DNA from 4 places in the Sphingobacterium sp. GQ94 genome. Region 1 is predicted to be linked to each of the others. Evidence: riboswitches for the same ligand, from Rfam matches in the RefSeq annotation. Region 1 holds a riboswitch; each other region holds the start of a gene.

Region 1 (4,708 bases):
TCTGGAGATGACCCTGTCACTTTACCAATGATTGCATTAGGAGCTGTAGGTATTATTTCTGTTATTGGAAATGCATATCCAAACAAGATTTCTACATTAACACACCTATGCCTTGAGGGTAATTTTGTTGAAGCGAGAATAATTCATTCCGAATTATTAAGGATAACGGAACTATGTTTCGTTGATGGAAATCCATGTGGCGTAAAATACATTTTACAACAAAAAGGTTTTGGTCAAGATTTTGTTCGACTACCTTTGGTTCAAATTTCCGCGAAAACAAAATTAGAAATAGAAAAAGAAATATTGTTGTTAGGATAATTTTTATATTTTTAGGTATCTTATTTGTTTAAGTACTTGAAAATTATTAATCCAAAAATCATGGAAACATCAAAACTTTCATCCTCAAATCGATCAGTATTCAAAAAAGTTATCAGTTGGCTATTGTTGATTGTATTCTTGGCCTTTGCAGGATTTGTGTATTTCAATTACTATTTTGTTTTTGGTGAGGGTGTAAAATCAGGAGTCTTAAATTATGCTGTTAAAAAAGGTAATTTATTTAAAACCTTTGAAGGTAAATTGATTCAAGAAGGCATTAGAAGCCCAAAAAGTGGCACAGGCCTCTCTAGCAATGAATTTGAATTTTCAATCCAAAATGATTCCGTTTTTCACATATTGGAATTAAATAGTGGTAAAATATTTGACTTACATTATAAAGAATATCATGGAGTTCTTCCTTGGAGAGGAAATACCAGATATGTTGTCGATAAGATTATTCAAATGAGAGAGGAAAAAACAACTTCCTTTTAGATAAGAAAACAATTTGTACACCTTATATATTCAAAGTTTTAAAATAATTTAAAATCAAAAGTTTTTTTTGACTTTGAATATTCAAAAAAAATTGCAAATATAAAATCCTAACATTATATTTGCAACGTGCTATGAGAATAGTGCACTAATCAAAACCTCCTCATTGAGTGGTCTTGATTTATAAAGAAGTGGCGAGAGACTGGCTCTATGACCCACTGGCAACCTTCAATATGGATTGAAAAGGTGCCAAATCCTGTCCAAAGCAATATTGCTAAGGAGCATATAAATGAAATAGACTATGACATCAAATTTTGCAAGCTCTAATTTATCATGTATTGTTGGGAAACCTAACAACATTACAAATCGTATCTTAATTTTCTGCACTGAAATTTTTCAGTTAATGCATTAGTCATTATTGTACTGCTTATTTATAATAAAAAAATGAACGTAAGACGTACAGTTTTTATGACAATCAATAAAAGAAAAATGAAAGGGTAATTACATAATTTATAATTTAAAAATCTAAAAAAATGGCTGATAATAAAAATCTAAAATTCGAAACATTACAAGTTCACGCTGGCCAGGTAGTAGATCCGGCAACTGGTTCCAGAGCCTTACCTATATATCAAACCACATCATTTGTATTTGAAAATGCGGAGCACGGAGCAAATTTGTTTGCTTTAAAAGAATTCGGAAACATCTACACTCGAATAATGAATCCTACTACGGATGTTTTCGAGAAACGTATTGCAGCGTTAGAAGGTGGTGTTGCTGCTGTAGCTGTAGCTTCAGGTCAAGCTGCTCAATTTCTAGCAATAACCAATATACTAGAATCAGGAGATAACTTTATCACGAGCGCGAATCTATACGGAGGTTCGTATAATCAATTTAAAGTCTCTTTCAAACGGTTAGGAATCGAAGCACGATTTGCCGGTGATCTAGAGGTGGATAAGATTGAGGAATTAATTGATGAAAACACAAAAGCGATTTATGCCGAGACAATAGGTAATCCAAGTTACCAAATTCCAGATTTTGAACGTATTGCAGCAGTGGCCAAAAAACATGACCTTCCTTTAATTGTCGATAATACTTTTGGAGCTGGCGGATATTTGTTTAAACCATTGGAACATGGCGCTAATGTTGTCGTGGAATCTGCGACCAAATGGATAGGTGGACATGGCACTAGTATTGGTGGGGTAATTATTGATGGAGGGAATTATAACTGGGGTAATGGAAAATTTAAACAATTCTCCGAACCATCTGAGGGTTATCATGGTTTAGTATTTTCTGATGTTTTCGGAGTAAATGGCCCATTTGGGAACATTCAATTTGCTATTCGTGCCCGAGTGGAGGGTTTAAGAGATTTTGGTCCTGCCCTATCTCCATTTAATTCTTTTTTATTGGTACAAGGTTTAGAAACTTTATCACTCCGTGTTCAAAGACATGTTGATAACACTTTAGAAATCGCCCAATGGCTAGATTCACACGCACAAGTTGAACATGTAAGTTATCCAGGTTTAAAAAATCACCCTTGTCATCAAAACGCGCAGAAATATCTAAAAAATGGATATGGTGCAGTTTTGTCGTTCACAATCAAGGGAGGTGTAAACAAAGCAAATGAATTTATCGATTCTTTGGAATTAATTAGCCATTTGGCGAATGTGGGTGATTCAAAAACTTTAATCATACACCCCGCTGCTACAACTCACCAACAATTGAGTGAAGAAAACCAAAAGAAAGCCGGAGTTATCCCTGGGCAATTAAGATTATCCGTGGGCATTGAACATATTGACGATATTAAAGCTGACTTAGAACAGGCTTTCGAAAAAATAAAATAAGCGACACATATCCCTCTTATTTTATTTTAGAATGAAGGAAAAATAATAAAGAATGAGTTTGAAAATATTCGAATATGGTCAAGAATTCCAGCTGGAGAGTGGAAAGAAATTACCAAAGCTTCAAATAGCTTATCATACCTATGGCAAACTTAATGAGGACAAATCCAACATCATATGGGTTTGCCATGCCCTTACTGCAAATTCTGACGTTTTTGATTGGTGGCCAGGCTTATTTGGACCCAATGAACTTTTTAATGAAAAAGATTTTTTTATTATTTGTGCAAATGTTCTAGGTTCACATTATGGAACAACTAACCCGCTTTCAATTAATCCATTAACAGGGAAACCATATTATTTGGATTTTCCTCAATTCACAATCCGTGATATCGTAAATGGACATCAATTGCTAGCCAAACATTTAAACATTTCTGAAATCAACACTATAATTGGCGGATCTTTGGGAGGCCAGCAAGCCCTAGAGTGGTCTGTGTCAAAAAGCATTAAAATTCACAACTTAATAGCAATTGGTACAAATGCATATTTTTCCCCTTGGGGTATCGCGTTTAATGAAAGTCAACGATTGGCGTTGACTGCTGATTCAAGTTTTTACGAGAATAGAGATGATGCAGGAAAAAATGGACTTAAGGCAGCTAGAAGCATGGCTTTACTATCCTACCGTACGTATAATGCTTATGCTACTACTCAAGTAGAATCAGATCATGAAAAAACAGATTTGTATAAAGCATCATCTTATCAATCTTATCAAGGAGAAAAATTAGTAAAAAGATTTAATGCCTTTAGTTATTGGTATTTGACAAAAGCAATGGACAGCCACCATTTAGGGAGAGCTAGAGGACCAGTTGAAGAAGTTTTGAAATCTATAAATGACATCAATGTATTGGTTATAGGTATCCCATCTGACATTCTGTTCCCCCCTGAAGAACAAGAATTCATTGCTAAAAACATACCTAATGCGGAATACTATGAACTTCATTCCTTCTTTGGTCATGATGGTTTCTTGATAGAGACTAAAACATTAACGAAGGTGATTGGAGATTTTTTAAATAAACATAAAGACAGGGCGGAGAATCAATTAAAATTAACAAATTAAAATGAGTAAAAAACTTACTATCGGTATGTTTGGTTTTGGAGTGGTGGGTCAAGGATTATACGATATCATTAAAACAAAAAACCTAAATCTAGAAATTAAAAAATTCGTAATTAAAAACCCAGATAAAAAGAGAACTTTAAACGAGGATCTCTTTACAACTGATCCAAATATAATCTTAGAAGATCCGGAAATCAATACTGTTGTAGAACTTATTGATGATGCAGATGCCGCTTTTGAGATTACCAAAAAAGCGCTAAGTACTGGTAAAAATGTTGTTTCTGCAAATAAAAAAATGATCGCTTCTCATTTGGAAGAATTAACTGAAATACAAAATAAATATGGAACTTCTTTACTTTATGAAGGTGCAGTTTGTGGAAGTATCCCAATAATCAGAAATTTAGAAGAATATTATGACAATGAATTATTACATTCCATAAGTGGAATCTTTAATGGTTCATCAAATTATATTCTTTCTAAAATATTCAATGAAAATCAATCCTATGGAGAGGCTCTAAGCAAAGCCCAAGAATTAGGTTTTGCAGAGACGGATCCGACACTAGATGTTGAAGGGTACGATCCGAAATATAAATTAACGATCGTTGCATCACATGCATATGGAATATATGTTGATCCTGATAAAGTATTAAACCTTGGAATTGATACATTGGGGCTCGCAGATATCAGGTATGCGAGGGAGAAAAATTACAAAATTAAATTAATTCCCTTAGCCAAAGAGATTGAAAATCATCAGGTTGTTTTATACGTACTTCCAAAATTTATTTCAAGCAATAATATTCTCTATAATGTAGAAAATGAATATAACGGCGTTTTAGTTAAAGCAGCTTTTGCAGATGAACAATTTTTCCTAGGAAAAGGAGCTGGAGGGCATCCCACCGGTTCTGCTGTTCTATCTGACATTGCTGCCTTGAGATACGATTATAAATACGAATAT
Region 2 (4,708 bases), on a different contig from region 1:
ACCCGCTAAATCACCCAAACCACTTAAAATATTTGGTTGGCCTGTTTGTGAGGCATCAGTAGATTTTGATCCACCTAAAACGCTGCCTATCAAATCACCAATACCTCCTGAAGTACTACTTTGATTGGAACCTCCACCAAGAATATTGCCTAGTAAATCTCCAATTCCACCAGAAGAAGCTTGTGAATCTTTGTTTTGTTTACCTAAATAGCCCATAACCAGCGGTGCAATTAATGCAAGAATACCACCAATTTTGCCAATGTCAATACCTGATTTTTGAGATAGTGTTTCCTTTACTGATTCTGTATTTTTACCAAAAATATGGTTCACTATTTTATCATCATCTTCTGTTGGGCCATTGTTAAACAAGGCTCCCAAATTATCGAATATTCCACCTGAGTGTTGACTAGATAATGCCTGTTGTAGCCCCTCGGCTTTTTCAGGTTTATTTTGAGCATTGTAATTGATTGCAGACATCATCAAGGGGATGGCGGCAGACATAACCCATTGAGTTTGATTTTTATCTACTCCTAGTTTTTGTGATATGCCATCGGCAGCCTGTGAGCCAACGCTACCTGAAATTAAATCGGTGAAATTCATGATTTGGTTTATTTATGTTTTAAATACTATTTTTACTAATTCTAATATCCATATTAGTTCAAATACATTGCCAAATTTATTCGGATGATTAAAATTAGTTATTCTTCATGTATGTTTTTTGTCCTACTTTTCATTTCCTGTGGTCAAAAAAAAATAAAACAAGAAAACTTTGTTAAAGAGAACATTGTATTGACTTCAACATTGGCTAAACAAATTTTTGCACTTCCAACGCACTGTTTGGAAATAGAATACCCAAATAAATTAGGCCAGGTTTTAGGGAGTAGTGATGACTTAAAGAGACCAAAAGATCTTAGACCATTGTTTTATGGCTGTTTTGATTGGCATTCTTCTGTTCACGGTTACTGGTCAATCATAAAACTCATGAAACAATTTCCTGAGCTTGACATAGACGGAAAAGTTAGAGCGATATTAAATGAGCATATCACAAGCGAAAATGTTGCTATTGAACAGGCTTTTTTTGAAGATAAGAACAACTTAGGCTTTGAGAGAACCTATGGCTGGGCTTGGTTATTTAAATTGCAACAAGAGCTTCATGTATGGGAAGACCAAGATGCAAAACGATGGGAGGCAACATTGCAGCCATTGGTTAATCTACTCGTAGAACGTTATAAAGAATACCTTCCTAAACTGGTTTACCCCATTAGGTCTGGTCAGCATGATAATACTGCATTTAGTCTGACACTCTCATTGGATTATGCAAACCAGGTAGCTGACCAATCATTCATTGACGCTATTCACGAAAATTCCCTGCGGTTTTTTGAAGCGGATAGTAATTGCAATTTGGCTTATGAACCAAGCGGATATGATTTTTTATCCCCTTGCTTAGAGGAGGCCTTATTGATGAGTAGGATTATGAACAAGTCTGATTATATGGTTTGGTTAAAAGGATTTATGCCGAATCTTTTTGATGAAAATTTTACATTGGATCCGGCGATAGTGAAAGATAGGGCAGATGGTAAATTGGTTCACCTAGATGGTTTAAATTATAGTCGATCTGCTTGTCTTTGGGGTATATCCTCAATTGACCCTGCTTTAGACCATTTAAAAAACATTGCTAATGCACATTTTAAATATTCTATAGGGAACCTGAATCAACAAGATGATTACATGGGAACTCACTGGTTAGGCACCTTCTCGCTATATGCTTTGTCTGTTAATGAGGCAAATTATCGTTAAGTATTAACATAAAGGAATGAGCTTATTTTCCTCAAGCTTTACAGGAACCTGATGAATCTGGGTGAATCCATCTTCGGTTGATAAAATTGCCGAAAGATCTACACCGCGTTTAGAGAGTGTACTAATCAATGCTGTCCGAAATATTGATTTATTTGAACCCCAATTTGAATTAACGAGTTCATTGTTTAAGATAACGAGCTCATTATTGGAATACTTAAGGAATTTCTCAAGTAAATGTTGTTGTAGATGATTTTTGTTTGACATACAATGAATGTTTAAGTGTTTAATCATTATTGCACTCAGATTGGGGTGATTTAACCGTATAAAAACGTTTTATTTTGGTATGAGACCCGTATTGATTTACCACCGCGGTGACGTCACTCGGTTGGTATTGCTCTTAAGCAATTCTGAATACTCTACAAAACTAGTAGATTAAAATTAAAAATCCAAATTTTACAATTCTTTTCGCAACCTCGCTACCGGAATATTCATAGCTTCCCTATATTTTGCTACGGTTCTTCTTGCGATGGAGTAGCCCTTTTCTTTTAGAATATCAGTCAGTTTTTCATCTGCTAGGGGTTTCCTTTTATCTTCATTGTTAATGCATTCTTCTAATATTTTCTTTACCTCTTTATTAGATACCTCTTCTCCTGATTCGGTTTGAATTGCTTCAGAGAAAAAAGACTTTAGCAAAAAAGTCCCAAATTCTGTTTGTACATATTTTGAATTAGCAACCCTAGATACGGTGGAAATGTCCATCTCGATTTTGTCTGCAATATCTTTAAGTATCATAGGTCTTAACATTCTGTCATCTCCGGTAAGGAAATAATCGTATTGATACTCCATTATTGCATTCATGGTTTTTAAAAGTGTTTGCTGGCGTTGTTTGATTGCGTCAATAAACCATTTTGCTGAATCAAGTTTTTGTTTGACAAATTGAACGGCCTCACGCATTTTTTTGTCGTTTTTTTCCGTTTTTTCATAATGCTCGAACATTTCTTGATAAGATCTAGAAACTCTTAATTCGGGTGCATTCCGCCCATTTAAAGTTAGATGAAGAACGCTGTCATTATTGCTGATATGGAAATCAGGAATGATATGTAATTGTTTTCCTGCAGTTGCTCCTGAATCCCCTGGTTTTGGGTTTAACTTTAAAATTTCATTGACAATTTCCTTTAGCTCCTCAGAGGAGACTCCAAGCTGTTTTTCGATCTTGTCATAATGTTTTTTCGTGAACTCGTCCAAATAATTTACGACAACTACCATCGCCTTCTGAATAATCAAATTCTCTTGATCTTTCTTTTTTAATTGGATAGTCAAACATTCTTGCAGATTTCTGGCTCCAATTCCTGCAGGGTCAAACTCTTGAATGACTTTTAACATATCTACGACTTCTTTTTCATCAACAATCGCATTTTGAGAAAAAGCGAGATCGTCAATTAGTGAAGGAATTGGACGTCGCAAATAGCCATCATCATCCAGGGATCCAATAATTTGCTGTCCAATAAGAAAGTCTTTATCGCTCAAGGCCAGTAAATCTAATTGATTCTGGAGATTCTCAAAAAAGGAGTCTTGAATTGCAATTGGAATTTCTTTTTTATTGTCTTCATCATCGTGATCGTAACTCCCCCCGTAATCACGGAAATCGTCTTCTTGAATATATTCATCTACACTAAACTCTTCATCGAAACTAGTATCCTCTGATCCGAAGTCCTCGTCCGGATCTTTGTCTGGGTATTCTTCAACAGGATCATTCATGTTGGTTAAACTTCCGTCTTCAAGGGCAGGGTTTTCTTCAAGCTCCTCTTTAATACGAGTATCTAAGGATACAGTTGGAACCTGTAGCAGTTTTATGAACTGTATTTGTTGAGGTGAAAGTTTTTGTAATAATTTCTGTTGTAGTGTTTGTTTTAACATATTCCCTATAATAAGTTAGGTAAAAATAACGATTATTATTTAATTAAAATAAGTTTTTGGGATATAATAGTCGATTTGGGTACAGTTTTTGATAGGGCGGATGCTTGATAGCCAATGGTAAAAAGAACGATAAGTGACAATTGTTAAAATTCGTTAATTTTTAATTCCAGTATGATTTTTGCTTGATTCGATATAGTTTTTACCAAAGTTTTCTTCATATTTACTGCATGTTTAAACGTGTCCGAAACAAATTTTTGCGTATATCACTGATAGTTATATATTTCATTGTTTTATTCACTTGTGCGGTCCAAATTAATTTTCTGGGTCTATTTGGTTCCTCACCAACTAGGGGAGAGATTTTGTTGCCAGAACTTAATATTTCATCCGAACTTTATACAGCTGATTCGGTATTGATTGGAAAGTATTTTAAGGAAGATCGAGATCCTGTTTCTTATGATAGTATTTCTCCAAATCTCATTAATGCATTAATTGCGACCGAAGATGTCCGCTTTTTTAAGCATCAAGGAGTTGACGTTATTGGTTTATTTTCAGGAATTATTTCGACCATTGGTGGGAGTGAAAGGGGAGGCAGCACAATTACCCAGCAATTAGCTAAAAACCTTTACCGTACACGCTACAAAGACTCTCAAGGATTCCTTGGCAGGATTCCGGGTTTGGGATTGGTGGTTACCAAATACAAGGAATGGATGACTGCTTTCAAGTTAGAGAATAAATACACTAAACAGGAGATATTAACTATGTATCTTAATACGGTTTCCTTTAGTAATAACGCGTACGGCATAAAATCAGCATCCAGACGTTATTTTGATAAATCGCCTGATGATTTAAATATTAGTGAGGCTGCAGTGCTTATAGGGATGCTCAAAGGAACGACTCTTTTTAGTCCAATTCGAAATCCTAAAAATTCTTTGCAAAGACGTAACGTAGTACTAAGTCAAATGCAAAAGGAGGGCTATATTGAAAGAGCAGAAAT
Region 3 (4,708 bases), on a different contig from region 1:
TTTTGTGTGGAAATTTCTTTCACTTGGTTTCGTCTACTGGTTCTGCTTTTTTCAACCGGAAAAAAATGGACTTCTATGTTTCCCTGAGGTTTGTCCAAGCCTGCTATCTGATTGGGAACTTGTTGAATGGAATCTTGATAGGCTTTATGTAGCATCTGATCGTTTCCACTTGCATGCCACCAGGATTTCCCCTGTTCACCTAAACCCAACAAAACATGTTGATTTAATACCTCTTGAAGCAGCATAGGTATACTGGAAAATAAATAATTGTTGAATTCTATAATCCTAGGTAGACTTCGGTAATTGGTTTGCAAAGTACTGCTATCTACAAAATCGCCTATATTGGCTGAATTTAAGTGAAAAGTTTCTGCAACTTGTTGTTCGAGCTGCTGCAATAGGATCCGCCAATCCCCATTTCTCCAGCGGTATATACTTTGTTTTACATCACCAACAATCAAATGTTCACTGAATTTTCCACTGGCATTACTTAGAGCGTTCAACAATAAAGGGCTGTAGTTTTTCCACTGAACCTTAGAGGTGTCTTGAAATTCATCAAATAAAAAATAGTTATAACGGTTGCCAATTCTCTCCCAAATGAAAGTGGGATCGCCATGCTCATCTAAACCTAATTTGTTTAAAAGAATTTGCGCATCTGAAATGAGCTGAGAGGAGTTCTCTTTTCGCCAAACACTCAGCAGGTCACTCATCTCTTTCAATAATCGGAGAAAGTAAAGGTTGGAATCAACGGCTTGGTAGGCGATATAGCTAGAGAAATATTCTTGCAGCGCGCCGATCGTCATCAGAGATGGTTTTAAATGTTGAAAGATATCTAATCTGATATCTCCATTTTTATCGCTGAATATTTCCTGGTTTTCTACAATTTCACCAAACCGATCGAAGATATCCTTTTGTATATCGGATAAACTAAGTTTTTTGACATTGAATTTCTTTATACTGCTGGTGAGGAGTTTATTTGTTGATTTTCCTTTTAAGCCTGCCTGGTCGAGATTTAAAGGTTGACAACATTCTTGAAAGGCCTCTATGGCCAAGCTCAAAGCTTGGATGAAACTATTGGATTTTTCAGTGATTTCCTTATTTAATAAAGTAAATAATTGATCAGTATTCTTTGCCATAAGATGGCTGTCGAATTCTTGGAAATTCTCAGAAAAAATCAAGCCAGCTAGATTAATTAATTCTTGGCGGTAGTTCCAGTTTTCGTTATTCTCAATTTTTTGTTCGGCGTATTGTATGATCCAATCCAATAATTCAGGTCGTTCATCCAGGAGCTGATTAAGCATAACCGTCAGCTCACGTTTGACTTTATTGGTATTCATCTCGATGGTGTATCCAGATTCTAGATTCAATTCATAAGTAAAGCTCCGAATTACTTTTTGTGAGAAGCCATCGATGGTGCTGATTGAAAAATGGCTATAATCGTGTAAAATTCGTTGGTAGACTTTGTAGGCTTTTTCTTGAATCTCTTGGGCATTCCAGTTTGGAAATTGTTGCAAAAGTATTTCTCGATAGTCGTTTATTTTTCGGTTCAGATCACCTATTGCCAAGCCATGAAGTACTGAAAGGATGCGCTCTTTCATTTCAGCTGTTGCCTTATTGGTGAAAGTAACGGCCAAGATTTCCTTGTAATTTCCTGGTTTTACCAGTATTAAAGATAGATAATGGACCGTCAAATTGAACGTTTTACCTGAGCCGGCTGATGCCTTTACGATCTTTAAAGGAGCAATTTTCTGCATACTGGTGTGGGGAAATTAAATTAAAATGTAATATCGTTATTAAGATTTCAATTCTAAAATTAATTATGAAACGATTGATTTTTAGGAATTCGTACAGGTTAGGATATGTTTTTATCCTCGCCAGGTTGAGGGTAAGACCGGGCTCAAGGGCTTCAGAACCTCATTTTTTTAATTAACTTTTTAATTATCAGAATACTTTGTATCTTTGCGTCCCCTCTTGCACGAGGCTCGGGGGATATGTTGAATACATAAACAATAAAAAAACATGGCAACTAAAATTAGATTGCAGAGACATGGTAAAAAAGGGAAACCTTTTTACCACGTAGTAGTAGCAGATGCACGTGCTCCACGTGATGGTAAATTTATCGAGCGTATTGGATCTTACAATCCAAATACGAATCCAGCGACTATCGTTTTGGATTTTGATAAAGCATTAGATTGGATGAACAAGGGTGCACAACCTACTGACACAGCTCGCGCTATCCTTTCTTACAAAGGTGTTTTATACAAAAAACATTTACAAGGTGGTGTGAAAAAAGGAGCTTTTGATGACGCTAAATCTGAAGAGCTTTTTGCAACTTGGGTTCAGGGTAAAGAATCTGAAATCGAAGGTAAAAAATCTGGCTTAGCAAAATCTAACGATGAGCTAAAAAAAGCTGCACTAGCAGCTGAGGCTAAGAAAAAAGAAGACAGAGGAGCAGCTATTGCAGCGAAAAATGCTCCAGTTGCAGAAGAAGAGGTAGCTGAGGAAGCACCTGCAGATCAGGCAACTGAAAACACTGAAGAAACTGAAGGATAATCTTCTTTCATAAAGTATTCAAAATGGCCGGTTCAGTTAAATGAATCGGCTTTTTTATTTCTTTGCATGTCGGTAGGAGCTGTGTGGATTGAATTGATTATTTTTGTTAATTAAGTAATAAAGATGACTACAGAACAAAGTTTTTACATAGGATACATCAGTAAAACACGAGGACTTAAGGGAGAACTTCAGCTCTTTTTTGAATTTGAAGATTACGCTGCTTTAGATTTTGATGTTGTATTCCTTGAAGTGAATAAGAAGTTGGTTCCTTATTTTGTTGAACAGCTAAAGCTGCACAATAACAGTACAGCATATGTAAACTTTGAGGATGTTGACCATATCGATAAAGCTCAGAGTTTGGTTCGAAAGAAAGTATATCTGCCCAATGATAAAATGCCTGAGCGGGACCCGGATGATTTTCGCTACACGGATTTGGTTGGGTATACGGCCCTAGATGAAAAAAAAGGAGAACTTGGGGAAATCATAGCTGTTCAAGAAATGCCTCAGCAGTTCATCGCTACAGTTATGATCAATGACCAACAGGTTCTTTTTCCGTTAAATGAGGATTTAATCCTCGGGATTGATCCTGAGGAAAAAATCATTGTATTAACATTGCCTGAGGGATTAATTGATGTGTATTTAACTATCGATTAGTATTTTTTGCAAGCTGTTTTTGGCCTTTAGAACACTGTTTTTGAGGCAATCTTTACCTTTTTTATTAATTCATTTTGAGTTTAAGCTTAGTTTAACGATATTAGCCCTCGCTTATAGAGAAAGGCAGAGGGAATAGACCCGCTGAAGCCTTAGCAACCTGACCCAGTTCAAGGTGCTACATTCTACCCCGTATGGGAAAGATAAGCTTAAAAACCGGTATCCACTGTGTTTTCTCTAAGGCCTAATCTTGTTTTATGAAAATTGTAGATCACATTAAAAACGCAAAGGGAAAAACCTTGTATTCTTTTGAATTATTACCACCGGCTAAAGGGCAAGGAATTCAAAGTATTTTCCAATCCATGGATGAGTTAATGGAATTTAATCCACCATTTATTGATGTGACCTATCATCGGGAGGATTACCTCTATAAACAACATGCCAGCGGTTTATTGGAACGAGTATCCTATCGCAAACGTCCGGGAACGGTAGCTATTTGCGCAGCGATTATGAGTAAATATAAGGTGGATGCGGTTCCTCATTTAATTTGTGGAGGTTTTACGAAGGAAGAGACTGAAAATGCGTTGATTGACTTAAACTTTTTAGGAATTGATAATGTATTGGTTCTTCGAGGAGACGCTCGAAAAGGCGATGCGGATTTTATCCCCACTCAGGGTGGCCATGCTTACGCAACCGAACTTCTGGAGCAGGTTGTTGATATGAATAAAGGACAGTATTTGCACGAAGATATCACCATATCTGAAAAAACGAATTTTTGTATTGGTGTCGCTGGCTATCCCGAGAAACATTTTGAAGCTCCAAACTTCAATACTGACTTTAAGTGGCTTAAGAAAAAAGTAGAAATGGGCGCGGAGTTTATCGTTACTCAGATGTTTTTTAATGTGGAAAAATATAAAGAGTTTGTGAATAAATGCCGTGAGAACGATATTCATGTACCTATTATTCCTGGTTTGAAACCGCTTACCTCTAAAAATCAACTTATTACTCTGCCCCGCATATTTCATCTGGACATTCCGGAAGATTTAAGTGATGCCGTCGCTGGCTGTAAGACGAATGCGGATGTACGTCAGGTAGGGGAAGAATGGCTTGTGAATCAATGCAAGGAATTGATCGAATTTGGCGCTCCTGTTTTACATTTTTACACCATGAGTAATCCTGGACCGACCAAGAAAATTGTACAAAAATTGGTTTAATTAAGCGTTCTGCTAGACCAACTAACGAAAAGGCAAGATACATATCTTGCCTTTTTTTAATTAAATTTATTTCTTAATACGCTTACAATAACTTTTTTTTTCCTATTGGTTTATTTTGTAAAAAAATGACCTGTCAAGCGTTATTAACAGCCAAAATCGGTTAACTAAAATGGAACTTGTTTCCTAATAATTGCCAAGCCCCTTTCCGAGTAATTGTTTATTTTTTTACGCATTATCTTAAATAAAGCCCTTCAATGTATCTATGAAAAATGCGGCAAATCTAGGACTTACAT
Region 4 (4,708 bases), on a different contig from region 1:
ATTGCGCCTTTTTTCAAATCCGCTCTCCATTTACGCACATCCTTGGTTTGAGGGAAAGATCCGATAGTTGTCGTTGCATAAGCTGGTAAACCAAATTTTGCTTGCTGCGCTGCTTTACGATCGTTAAAGATTGATGTACGTTTTGCATCCTCATCAGTGATGTTGCTAACGCGATTCTTAACCTCTGGTTTATGAATCAATGGTGAAGTTCGGCGACTTTGAGCAGCTTCTTTGTTGGCTTGGTACCGGTTTTGAGTGTCTGAATCAACTTCCCCCTCAGCTAGGATTGCCAAGTCTTTTACTTCGGCCAATTTTTGTTTAGCGAATGCTAACCAATTTTTTACCTCTGTTGGTAAAGATTCTTCATTTTTCTCATTATCTAAATCAAACGGAACATGTAATAAAGAAGATGAAGGAGCTACCCAAACACGGTCTTTTCCTAATGCTTGAATCGCTTGATTAATTTTCTTTAATGAATTTTCGTAATCGTTTTTCCAAATATTACGTCCTTCAACAACGCCTAATGATAAGGTAAGGTTTGCAGGAATTTTGGTTAATATGGTGTCGAGCTGATTTTCACCACGAACTAGATCTAAGTGCAACGCATGTACAGGAAGGTTAACAGCAATATCTTCATTGTCACGTAATGCCTCGAAATAAGTAGCAACAATTAATTTTACACCATTAGCAGCTTTACTTAATTTTTCATATACATTTACGTAAAGTGCACGTGTCTGATCATCAATGTCCAATGCTAAGAATGGTTCATCGATTTGAACATATTTTGCCCCTGCTTGAGCTAATTTGGTAAGGATTTCTTGGTAAACAGGCAATAAATTATCGATTAAATCGATACGATTAAAATCTGTTTCTTTTTCTTTTCCTAATAATAAGTAAGAAATTGGACCAATAAAAACAGGTTTAGTTTCAATGCCAAGTTTCTTTGCTTCGTTGTATTCACTTAAGAATTTTTCAGAAGTTAATTTGAATTCTTGGTTTTTTACAAATTCAGGAACCAGGTAATGGTAATTGGTGTCAAACCATTTTGTCATTTCCATAGCAGTGACATCAACACCACCTTCTTGGAAACCACGAGCCATCGCAAAATATAAATCTAAATTATACTGACGGTCGATTTTGTTTAATAATGAATGATAACGTGATGGAATAGCCCCAACAGTTAATGATAAGTCTAAAACTTGATCATAAAATGAGAAATCATTGGAAGGGATCAAATCGATGCCGGCATCTTTTTGAGTCTTCCAGTTGCTTTCACGGATTTTTAGTCCAGCTTGCAATAATTCTTCCGCGCTGATTTTCTTAGCCCAATAGGCCTCATTAGCTTTTTTCAATTCGCGGAATGCGCCCACGCGTGGGTAACCTAAATTGTTTGTTAATAACATAAAGTATTATACTAAATTAATTATACTAAAATCGTTTGCTAAGAGAAGGCTCCCAAAGAATTATGAGGCCAGCTTATCTTTCCCTTTTCAGGTAGAATGTAGCACCTTGTCAAGTGACAGGTTGCTAAGGCTTCATCGGGTCTAGTCCCTCTGCCTTTCTCTATAAGCGGAGGCTAAGGTATGAATTAGATCTTTAATTCCCAAAAAAAAGATTGGAATTGTATAATCATAAAGAATGATGGAGTTGATCTTTCTTTTAAAAAGTGCCTTTAACAACAAATAGACTCTGTTTTTGATAGAGTCTATTCGTCGATTTATTTTACAATCTATTTTTATAGATATTGGAGCTTTAGCTAACAAGCAGTTTGTACCCTTTTCCATGTACATTTACAATTTCTACATTAGGATCTTCTTTTAGGTATTTTCTCAATTTACTAAGAAAAACGTCCATGCTCCGTCCCGTGAAATAATTATCATCATGCCATATTTTGATCAATGCTTCTTCACGCGTTAACACATCATTTTTTTTGATACACAATAACCTCATCAGCTCAGCTTCCTTTGTGGAGAGCTTTTGTTGCTGGCCTTTAAAAGAAATGATTTGACTTGTGTAGTCAAAAAAGTAATCTCCAATTTCAAATTTGTCTAATATTTCTTCTTCCTTATCCTTAGCTGCTCGCTTCAATAGTGCGTGAATTCTCAATAACAACTCCTCAACGCGGAATGGTTTTGTAATGTAGTCATCACCACCTAACTCAAAAGCTTGCGTCTTATCTTCCATCATTCCTTTTGCAGTTGCATAGATGATAGGTACTGTTTGATTTATTTTTCGAATATCTTTACCTAAAGAAAAACCGTCCTTTTTTGGCATCATGACATCCAAGATGCAAAGATCAAATTCATCTTTTCTAAAAGCATCCATCGCTAGTTGACCGTCGGCGCATAATACGACATCAAACTTCCCTTTTAATTCAAGATAATCTTTAAGCAATTCCCCCAAATTCGGGTCATCTTCTGCTAATAATATTTTTTGATTCATATTTTTTTTATCTAAAATTTAAGCAACTTCCCGCGATGCGTTTTTTAACGGGAGAACTACTTCAAATTGCGTGCCTTTATCTTTTTCACTTCTGACCGATATCTTCCCGTTTAATCTTTTTATAATATCATACACATAGCTTAGCCCCAGCCCAAACCCTTTTACATTGTGTATATTGCCGGTAGGTATACGGTAGAATTGGTCAAATATTTTTTCTGATTGATCTTTTGTCATTCCGATTCCCTTATCCGTAACCGTGATGATAACGTTTTTATCTCTGTTGAAAGACTTTACCGTAATTTCAGGTTTATCCTTGCTATATTTAATGGCATTATCTACCAAATTATATAAAACATTTGACAAATGCAGTTCATCTCCTACGACTAAGTCGTGTTTAGCATCCAATTCTATGTGCATTGTGCCATTCGCTTTTTCGAGTTGAAGTTTCATGCTTTCTAAAACTGCTGAAGCCAAATCGTTTATTTTTACATTTGTTCGTTCTATTTTTAGATTCTCTTTTTCCAATCTGGCAATATTGAGAACCCTTTCAATATGAGAGCCCAGACGGACATTTTCATCGTAGATGATGGTCGCCAGTTTGTTTACTCGTTTTCCATCAGCTGAGATTTCAGGATCTCGCAAAGATTCACTGGCAATCATAATGGTTGCAACGGGAGTTTTAAATTCGTGAGTCATGTTGTTGATGAAATCTGTTTTCATCTCTGAAATCTTCTTTTGCCTAAAGATAATCAATAAAGTATAGGCGAAACAACCTATCAATAAAGCTAGTAGGGCAATGATTGTCGGAAAAAGCCAATATCCCATAGTGTCTGCAATTATACTTCCTTTATTGGGGAAATAGATACTCAGAACACCAGGAGGTTTACCTTGATCACCCTGAAATAGTTTTGCGGTATAGATCGTAGGATTGCTGGTCTCTTTTAAGTTTTCTTTTTTAAATTGAAAAACTCCTTGAAAAACCGCTGGAGAGTTTTTAGAATTTTTTACCTGCATGACAAAGGAAGAATTGATCCCTCGATCAGATAGTTCATTAACCAATAAATCCAAGACAAAATCTTGATTCAAGCGCTTGGATAATGGTCTTTTAGATAATTCCAACCCAATTGCGACATCTTCTACCACCGAACTTTTTTTACCCCCTATGATAGCCACCGTATCAAATAAAGTAAAAGCCCCGTCCAATTTAAGCTGAGTCAGCTTCGCTAATTTTTGTTCTAATTCTATGATTTCAGAAACGAGTTTCATGTTCGTCCTCGGAGGAAGCGTGACCCAACGGAAACTTGTTGCAGTTTTGTGGTATCCGTTGAATTCCGGGATGATATATCGTGTACTATCGTCCCTTGGTTCAACCATTGGAATGGCCTTAACGGCATCAATTTTTGCATAAGGCTCCAGGGTCATGTCTGGAGATATTTCTTGTTCTAAAGTGATGATGATGAGGTTTCTATATTCTTTTCTTCGAATATAGGTTTCAAAAAAGCTGTTTTCGATAGGGATATTTGAGTATCTAGTATTCAAATCTTTTTCAAGTTCGCTGAAATTTCTTTGATAAATAAAGACATCCTGTTGCAGCTTTTTGATTCGTTCTTGATAGGCCACTTGTTGAGCAAGAATCTGTTCCTTTTGTTTTTGTCGCTCTTGATTTAACCTATAGCGTTCTTGATTGATTCTGCCTTGTTCTCTAGCAAAATCGAATATTTCTTTTCGTTCTATTTTGCTTACTACGGAGGCCAACGCAGCTTTAACTGCTTCATCAAATATTTTTGATTTTTGCCTAAAAGATTCCCTGACAAAATAAAATTGCATTGCCATAACAGCAATTAAGGCAAAAGACATTAGCCAGATAATAAGCGCGATACTCCTCTTTTTCATTTGTTACAAAAGTAATAAGGGAAAGGTGCTAATTTTCTCCTTTAACACATTTTAACAATGATATCGTTTTTTTTTTGGACTATTTGGATTGTTTTTTTACAAAATTCATTTTTTTCAGGCATGAATAGTTTATCCAAAAATGGAATTAAAGAATGCATTGTCTGTAATCCATCGGGAAAAATAGCCAAAGGTTTTACTTTGGTAAAAACAAAAAAATAGCCAGATTCGAAAATATTCTTTTTCAAATCTGGCTAAACACGTAGTGCTGAATAAATAGTGAAAGTTATTTCACCTCAGATACGCGAATTGTGTTTGTTCTACCTTTGGCATGAAGCGGCGTAGAAGAGGTGTTAATTACAATTTCACCTGGTTC

The links. A riboswitch is a leader RNA that binds a small molecule or an ion and turns the genes downstream of it on or off. The one in region 1 is predicted to bind S-adenosylmethionine.
Region 2: another riboswitch for S-adenosylmethionine. It lies ahead of AC6CHH_RS13550 (5-oxoprolinase); the one in region 1 lies ahead of AC6CHH_RS08230 (O-acetylhomoserine aminocarboxypropyltransferase/cysteine synthase family protein).
Region 3: another riboswitch for S-adenosylmethionine. It lies ahead of AC6CHH_RS12355 (methylenetetrahydrofolate reductase); the one in region 1 lies ahead of AC6CHH_RS08230 (O-acetylhomoserine aminocarboxypropyltransferase/cysteine synthase family protein).
Region 4: another riboswitch for S-adenosylmethionine. It lies ahead of metE (5-methyltetrahydropteroyltriglutamate--homocysteine S-methyltransferase); the one in region 1 lies ahead of AC6CHH_RS08230 (O-acetylhomoserine aminocarboxypropyltransferase/cysteine synthase family protein).

What each region holds. Positions count from the first base shown of each region.
Region 1 is NZ_JCAXEC010000007.1:6,340-11,047, forward strand. It holds gene dapA (4-hydroxy-tetrahydrodipicolinate synthase) at 1-318, shown strand, start outside; gene AC6CHH_RS08225 (hypothetical protein) at 379-807, shown strand; SAM riboswitch class I at 983-1,096, shown strand; gene AC6CHH_RS08230 (O-acetylhomoserine aminocarboxypropyltransferase/cysteine synthase family protein) at 1,338-2,645, shown strand; gene AC6CHH_RS08235 (homoserine O-acetyltransferase family protein) at 2,698-3,756, shown strand; gene AC6CHH_RS08240 (homoserine dehydrogenase) at 3,758-4,708, shown strand, end outside.
Region 2 is NZ_JCAXEC010000016.1:20,615-25,322, reverse strand. It holds gene AC6CHH_RS13560 (DUF937 domain-containing protein) at 1-600, opposite strand, end outside; gene AC6CHH_RS13555 (DUF2891 domain-containing protein) at 685-1,797, shown strand; gene AC6CHH_RS13550 (5-oxoprolinase) at 1,801-2,061, opposite strand; SAM-I-IV-variant riboswitch at 2,122-2,217, opposite strand; gene rpoN (RNA polymerase factor sigma-54) at 2,251-3,714, opposite strand; gene AC6CHH_RS13540 (penicillin-binding protein 1A) at 3,969-4,708, shown strand, end outside.
Region 3 is NZ_JCAXEC010000013.1:62,093-66,800, forward strand. It holds gene AC6CHH_RS12340 (UvrD-helicase domain-containing protein) at 1-1,751, opposite strand, end outside; gene AC6CHH_RS12345 (30S ribosomal protein S16) at 2,017-2,550, shown strand; gene rimM (ribosome maturation factor RimM) at 2,674-3,204, shown strand; SAM riboswitch class I at 3,313-3,411, shown strand; gene AC6CHH_RS12355 (methylenetetrahydrofolate reductase) at 3,459-4,415, shown strand.
Region 4 is NZ_JCAXEC010000005.1:26,994-31,701, forward strand. It holds gene metE (5-methyltetrahydropteroyltriglutamate--homocysteine S-methyltransferase) at 1-1,403, opposite strand, end outside; SAM riboswitch class I at 1,474-1,572, opposite strand; gene AC6CHH_RS06410 (response regulator transcription factor) at 1,753-2,442, opposite strand; gene AC6CHH_RS06415 (sensor histidine kinase) at 2,461-4,335, opposite strand; gene pyk (pyruvate kinase) at 4,619-4,708, opposite strand, start outside.